Linked DNA regions of Methyloferula stellata AR4. The protein of the gene in region 2 binds, or shares a complex with, the protein of the main gene of each other region. Links are inferred from orthologs where the notes say so. Each region holds a gene or a part of one and is shown on either strand. Other genes may lie near its edges.

Evidence for each region.
Region 1: the proteins of prmC (region 2) and prfA are in contact, whole or in part, in a crystal structure (PDB 2B3T), measured with the Escherichia coli proteins. The link is inferred for Methyloferula stellata AR4 from one-to-one orthologs.

The regions. Positions count from the first base shown.
Region 1 is NZ_ARWA01000001.1:3,919,844-3,923,107, reverse strand. Bases 50-2,993 are described here. They hold prfA (peptide chain release factor 1), read right to left. Parts: upstream 2,081-2,993; coding sequence 1,019-2,080; downstream 50-1,018. Other genes in these bases: ptsP (phosphoenolpyruvate--protein phosphotransferase), read right to left, coding at 2,121-2,993; A3OQ_RS0119510 (transglutaminase-like domain-containing protein), read right to left, coding at 50-674. Outside these bases: more of A3OQ_RS0119510, read right to left, coding at 1-49; more of ptsP, read right to left, coding at 2,994-3,264. UniProt on the Escherichia coli protein: Peptide chain release factor 1 directs the termination of translation in response to the peptide chain termination codons UAG and UAA.
Region 2 is NZ_ARWA01000001.1:846,671-849,938, forward strand. What follows is about bases 147-3,094. They hold prmC (peptide chain release factor N(5)-glutamine methyltransferase), read right to left. Parts: upstream 2,074-3,094; coding sequence 1,219-2,073; downstream 147-1,218. Other genes in these bases: A3OQ_RS0104250 (DUF4167 domain-containing protein), read right to left, coding at 147-732; htpG (molecular chaperone HtpG), read right to left, coding at 2,100-3,094. In the rest of the region: more of A3OQ_RS0104250, read right to left, coding at 1-146; more of htpG, read right to left, coding at 3,095-3,268. UniProt on the Escherichia coli protein: Methylates the class 1 translation termination release factors RF1/PrfA and RF2/PrfB on the glutamine residue of the universally conserved GGQ motif, i.e. on 'Gln-235' in RF1 and on 'Gln-252' in RF2.

The DNA.
Region 1 (3,264 bases), 3.1 Mb from region 2 along the record:
GCATCGAAGGTGAACCAGCGCCCGTCCAGAAACACTTCGAACCAGGCATTGTAATCCATGGGCGCGGGATCAGGCGGCACGCCGATATCGCCCAAAAACCCGTTGGCATAGCGCGCGGGAATATTCATGCAGCGGCAGAAGGCGACGGCGAGATGAGCGAAATCGCGGCAAACGCCGACCTTCTCTTCGAAGGTCTCATAGGCCGTGCGGGTCGCACGCGCATATTCATAGCCGAACGTCACATGCGCATTGACGAAATCGCAGATGGCCTGAACCCGCCGCCACCCACGCGGCGTCGCGCCGAACAGATCCCAGGCAATCTGGCTCAGCTTATCGGTTTCGCAATAGCGGCTGCCAAGCAGGTAGATAAGATAGCTATCAGGCACGCGATCGAGGGGCATTTCTTGCGCGTCTTCGATGATCGGATCGGGCAGGCCATCGTCCTTGATGATGGAATCGCGATGGATCGTCAGTAGACCCGCAGGCGCCATGAATTTCCGGACCTGATTGCCGAATGTGTCCGTATAGCTCGAAGACCCAATGGCCGGCCATGTCTTGAAGCCGGAATCATGGACGACATGATGCGCGCGGTCTTCATGCGCATCGAGCAGGCACACCATCAAGGTCGGCGCGGGACATTCGAAACTCAGTTCATACCCGTAGCGAATCAGCATCGTTCAAAAATCCACGTGATCGTTTGAAAAGCTCACCGCCTGCCACCCATGCGACGGGCGTCGTGTGTGAGACCTGATTTCAGGAGGATAGCTATGGGGGTTAATGGCTAAGCAATGCTTTGTGTTCCCTCAACCCGGCCAATTTTTCTTTTAAATCAAAAGGCCACGAGGATAGCGCCCAAGGCGATCAAGCCGATTCCGGCCCAGTTCACGCTCGATAGTCTTTCGCCGAGAAAAAGCGCTGCGAAAACAGTGACTAGGTCCACGCTTAATTTGTCGATCGGCGCGACGCGGGAGGCTTCGCCGAGCAAAGCCAGGGATCGGCGGAGAGTTTCAGGAGCGCATCATCCATCATTCGCGGCGAGCTGCGCCGCTTGATAATCGGTCGTGAGCGCGTCGACGACTTCGTCCAGTGCTTCGCCGATCATCACCTTGTCGAGCTTATAGAGCGTCAGATTGATGCGATGATCGGTAAGGCGGCCTTGCGGGAAATTATAGGTGCGGATGCGCTCGGAGCGATCGCCTGAGCCCACTTGCGAGCGGCGGTCCGCGGCGCGTTCCGCATCGAGCTTCTGGCGTTCGGCGTCGTAAATGCGCGAACGCAGCAGAGCCATGGCGCGCGCGCGGTTCTTGTGCTGCGACCGCTCGTCCTGCACGAAGACGATCGTGCCGGTCGGCAGATGCGTGATGCGGATCGCCGATTCCGTCTTGTTGACGTGCTGGCCGCCGGCGCCTTGCGCGCGCATCAGGTCGATCTTCAAATCCCTTTCGTTGATATCGACATCGACGTCTTCGGCCTGCGGCAGCACGGCGACGGTCGCCGCCGACGTATGGATGCGCCCCTGCGTTTCCGTGTCCGGCACACGCTGGACACGGTGAACGCCGGACTCGAACTTCAATTTGGCGAAGACGCCGCGGCCTGTGATCTCGGCAATGACTTCCTTGAAACCGCCGGCTGTGCCTTCGCTCGCTGAAATGATTTCGACGGTCCAGCCTTTCTGCTCCGCATAGCGCTGATACATGCGGAAGAGATCGCCGGCAAAAAGCGCGGCTTCGTCGCCGCCCGTTCCAGCGCGGATCTCGAGTATGGCGCTTTTTTCGTCCGCCGCATCCTTGGGCAAAAGCGCGAGGCGCAATTGATGTTCGAGACCTTCGAGCCGGTCTCGCGCGTCGCGGAGTTCGTCCTCGGCGAGATCGCGCATCTCGCTGTCGGTTGCAGGGTCGACCAGCATGGCCTCAAGGCCGCCGACTTCGTCGACCTGGGTGCGGTAGTCGCGAATGGCGGCGGCGACATCTTCGAGCCCCGCGAGCTCGCGCGACAAGGCCGAATCATGGCCCGCGGCAAGGCGAGCCGAGATTTCCGCATGGCGGCGCAGGATGAGATCGAGTTTATCTTGAGGCAACATGGAGGTCAGGCAAAAGGCCACTGAAAACGAATCTTCCAACTTATATTGGAATGCCGTGGGTTTTCGCAAAGGCGGTCAAATCCCCGCGCAGGGAATGGCCGCCGTCGATGCGGGTGATCAGGTCGATCACATAGGCCTGCGTCTTAGCGAAATCCATGGCCAGGATCGCGGCCTTGACCGGGCCGATCGAGGCGGGCGACATGGAAAGCCCGCGATAGCCGAGCGCGACCAGCACGATGGCCTCGAGCGGCCTGCCGCCCATTTCGCCGCACAGCGTCAGCGGCTTCTTCGCTTCGGCGGCCTTGTCCGCGATCGATTTCAGGGCCCGCAGGATGGGAGCGGACAGATTGTCGAAACGTTTGGCCACGCGGGGATTATCCCGATCCGCCGCGAACATATATTGGACCAGGTCGTTCGAGCCGACCGAGAGAAAATCGGCGCGCGCGCAGATCTCGTCGAGCTGCCAGAGGAGCGACGGCACTTCGACCATGACGCCGATCTTGAGATCCGATGGCGGCTCGTATTTGTGCCGGGTCAGATGCGCGATCTCGCGATCGACGAGGCGCTTCGCCGCTATGAACTCCTCGACGGTCGCGATCATCGGGAACATGATGCGCAATTGGCGCCCGGCACCGGCACGCAGCATGGCACGCAACTGCGAGCGCAACAGGCCGGGGCGATCGAGACCGAGGCGGATCGCGCGCCAGCCGAGCGCCGGATTTTCCTCCTCCACCTTGTCCATATAGGGCAGGACCTTATCCGAGCCTATGTCGAGGGTGCGGAAGGTGATGGGCTTATCCGGGATCGCATCGAAGACGGAGCGGTAGAGCACGATCTGCTCATTCATGCGCGGAAATTGCGAGGCCACCATGAATTGGATTTCGGTGCGAAACAGCCCGATCGACGCGGCGCCGGTCTCAGCCACATGCTGCAGGTCGATGATGAGGCCGGCGTTCATCTGCAGCTCGATCGTTACGCCGTCTTTTGTCGTGGCGGGCAGATCACGCAGCTTATGATATTGCGCCTGGCGGCTGGCCCGCAGGCGCGCCTTTTCGGCGTAGGAATTCTCGACATCGGTCGATGGCCGCACATGGACGTCGCCGGTGCCGCCGTCGATGATGATCGCGTCGCCCTGTTCGACGAAATCGATGATATTGGCAATGTCGCTGACGACCGGGATACCG
Region 2 (3,268 bases):
CCGTCCGCGCGAACCATTGCCGCGCGAGTCCTGATCGCGGTTCTGACCTTGCCGCTCCTGATAGGGCTGCCTGTCCTGGTAGCTGCGCTCTTGATTGCGGTCTTGGTAGGTCCGCTCCTGATTGCGATCCTGGCCTTGGAAGCCGCGGTCCTGATTGCGATCTTGATTACGGTCCTGACCCTGAAAATTCCGGTCTTGGCGCGGCGCGCGGTCTTGACGTTCAGGCCGCTCGTAATTTTGCCGGCCATTATTATGGCTGCTGCCGTTGCCATTATTGTTGTAATAGGGCCGCTCCTGATAGGGCTGGGCCTCGTTGGTCGGCGGCTGCTGGGCGTAGGGTTGCTGCGTCGCCGCCGCGGGGGCAAAGCGTTCCGGCGGGGACGCGAAACGATCCGGCAGGCCGCCGAAATCGTCGTCATCATCGTCTTCGTCGGTCTCGGCTTCGCCGGGCTGGCGTTGATAGCCGAAGGCCGCTTGCTGTTGAGCTTGCTGCGCCGCTGCGATCAGCCGGAAATAATGCTCGGCGTGCTGGAGGTAGCTTTCGGCCATCACGGGATCGCCGGAAGATTGGGCATCGCGGGCGAGCTGAAGATATTTTTCGCCGACGTGATGGGCTGTGCCACGGATTTTGACGTCAGGACCGTTTGATTCGTAGGACCGCGTCAATGGGTTCGGCGCCTTGCGGTTGTTGCTACGCCCGCCGCGCATACGCTTGTTCTGACCTGGTCTCATTGATGTTCCTTGAGTGGCAATATAAGCCGCAATCCCCACATCGCCTTACCGGCATGTTGGTCCAGCCATTGATGAACCGTCTGAATGCGAAGACGCTTGCGGATATGGCTCTCCGGCCTAGCAAGAATTCCGCGCACGAACAGCCGTGGCTTAGTCCTTAACCCTCGATTGCCTTGGGGTCTCAGAGTTCGGGAAAATCACCTCGACAACGCTGTGCCATATCGTCTTGCGGAGATGGAAATCGCTCAATCCGTCATGAGCCCTGGCAAATCAGACGGAGACGATCTCAACACCTTGCCGTGCCATAACATCAGCAGCGAAAGGTAATTCTTGGCGTGGACCCTAATCGTTTTCGGCACAAACGCCAAGTGGTTTCATGGGCGTGGTTCAGAATTATATTTGATGCTCCGGCCCTGTGGCGAAATTGTCACGCTCACGCTGGCTGCAAGGGATTCTATCCTGAGGATTGCGCAAGATTTTATAGTTTCAGGCCCCGATTTCAAGACCCGCCAAGACGACGCGTTCCCGCCCAGCTAAATCGCGCCTCCTGCCAGTTGGTTCCAGTCCATAGGAGCGCAGAATCGATTCGACTCCGCTCAACTGATCCGCCCCGAGTTCGAAGGCCAGAATGCCGCGCGGCGCCAGATGCGGCGCGACGGCCGACGCTATGGCGCCATAGGCCGCAAGCCCATCCGGGCCGCCGTCGAGCGCAAGATGCGGATCGTAGAGTCTGACTTCGGGATCAAGCCCGGCAATCTCTCCAGCTCTTATATAGGGTGGATTGGAGACAATTACATCGAAGCGTCCGGAGATTGGCGCCAGCCAATGGCCGGCGAGGATGAAAGCGCGGTTGGACAGACCCAAGGCGCTGAGATTTCGCCGCGCGACGGCACAAGCCGCTGGCGAGAGATCCACGCCAAAACCGATGGCCTGCGGAAGCCGGCCGAGCAGCGCGCCAAGAATAGCACCCGACCCCGTGCCGAGATCGAGAAGCCGCAAAGCTTCATTTGCGCGGGGCCCAAGTGCCGCGAGAACCGCTTCGACCAGTGTTTCGGTGTCGGGCCTCGGATCGAGGACGGCCGGATCCACGGCATAGGTTTCGCCGAAAAACTCGCGTTGCGCCAAAATGCGCGACACGGGCTCGCGCGCGAGTCGCCGGCCGGCAAAAGCCGCAAGGCGGGAGGCGGGTTCGCCCAGCGGCAGATCCGGGTCGCGCAAAAGCCCGGCATGATCGATGCCGAGCGCGGCGCAAATGAGCACGCGGGCATCAAGCGCCGCGCTGTCGAGGCCTGCCTCGGTAAAGGCCTCGACCAAAGCGCGTTGGGCTTTTGCCCGGCTCATATTCCCATCGAGGGCGAGCGGCGCGCTCACGCCGCGGGTTGGCCTGCCGCCTTCACGAGAATACGCGTCAGGCGGTCGGCGAATTTCGGCGCATCGGCCGGCTTCTCGCCTTCCATCAGCCGGGCTTCGTCGAAAAGCAGCCAGACGATATCGGCGAAAGCCTGTTTGTCTTGACCGCCGACATGGGCCGCGAGCGCGGTCAGCAATGGATGCGATGGATTGACTTCGAGGACAGGTTTCGAAATGCCGTTCGCATGGCCATGTTGCGCCAGCATCTGCTCGAGCCGCCGGTCGAGACCGGTTTCGGATGCGATGAGGCAGGCGGGACTTTCCGACAGGCGGTCGGACGCCCGCACGTCCTCGACGACATCGGCGAGTTCCTGCTTCATCAGAGCAAAGAGGCTCGCAAGTCCGGCGGAAGTCGCCTCGCTCGCAGGCAGCGGCGCGCCTTCCTTCAACGGAATGCTCTTGATGTCGGCGACGCCTTGCGACACGGATTTAAACGGCTTGCCGTCGAAGCCCGCGGCGGTGCCGACCCAAAAGGCATCGACCGGATCGGGCAACAGCAAAACCTCGATGCCGCGGGCGCGGAATCCTTCAAGTTGCGGGCTCGATGCAAGCCGCTTCAGATCATCGCCGAGAAGATAATAGATGGCGGTCTGGTTTTCCTTCAGGCCCGCGACATAATCGGCGAGCGTGCGCTTGCCCTCGGGAAAAGCGGAGGTCGGAAAGCGTGCGAGCTTGAACAGCGTGTCGCGACGCTCGGGGTCTTCGTAAAGACCTTCCTTCAGGACGCTGCTGAAATGCTCCCAGATCTTGTCGAAGGCGGCCGCGTCGGTTTCGGCCAATTTGGTCAATTCCTGCAGGACGCGATTGGTGACGCCCTTCTTGATCGCCGCGAAAAGCGGGCTTTCCTGGATCATTTCGCGTGAGAGATTGAGCGGCAGATCGGCCGTATCGACGACGAGGCTGACGAAGCGCAGCCATCTCGGCATGATATCGGCGTCGGGTGCGATCAGAACATGGCGCACATAGAGTTTCGAATGGCCTTTGCGGGCGGGATCGAAGAGGTCGAAAGGCTGGCTGCCCGGCACGAAGGCGAGCACCGTATATTCGTAGCGCCCCTCCGCGCGCCAATGCAGCGTCAGCGCCGGCTCATCGAATTGGCCCGAGATGCTGTGATAGAGCTCCTCAT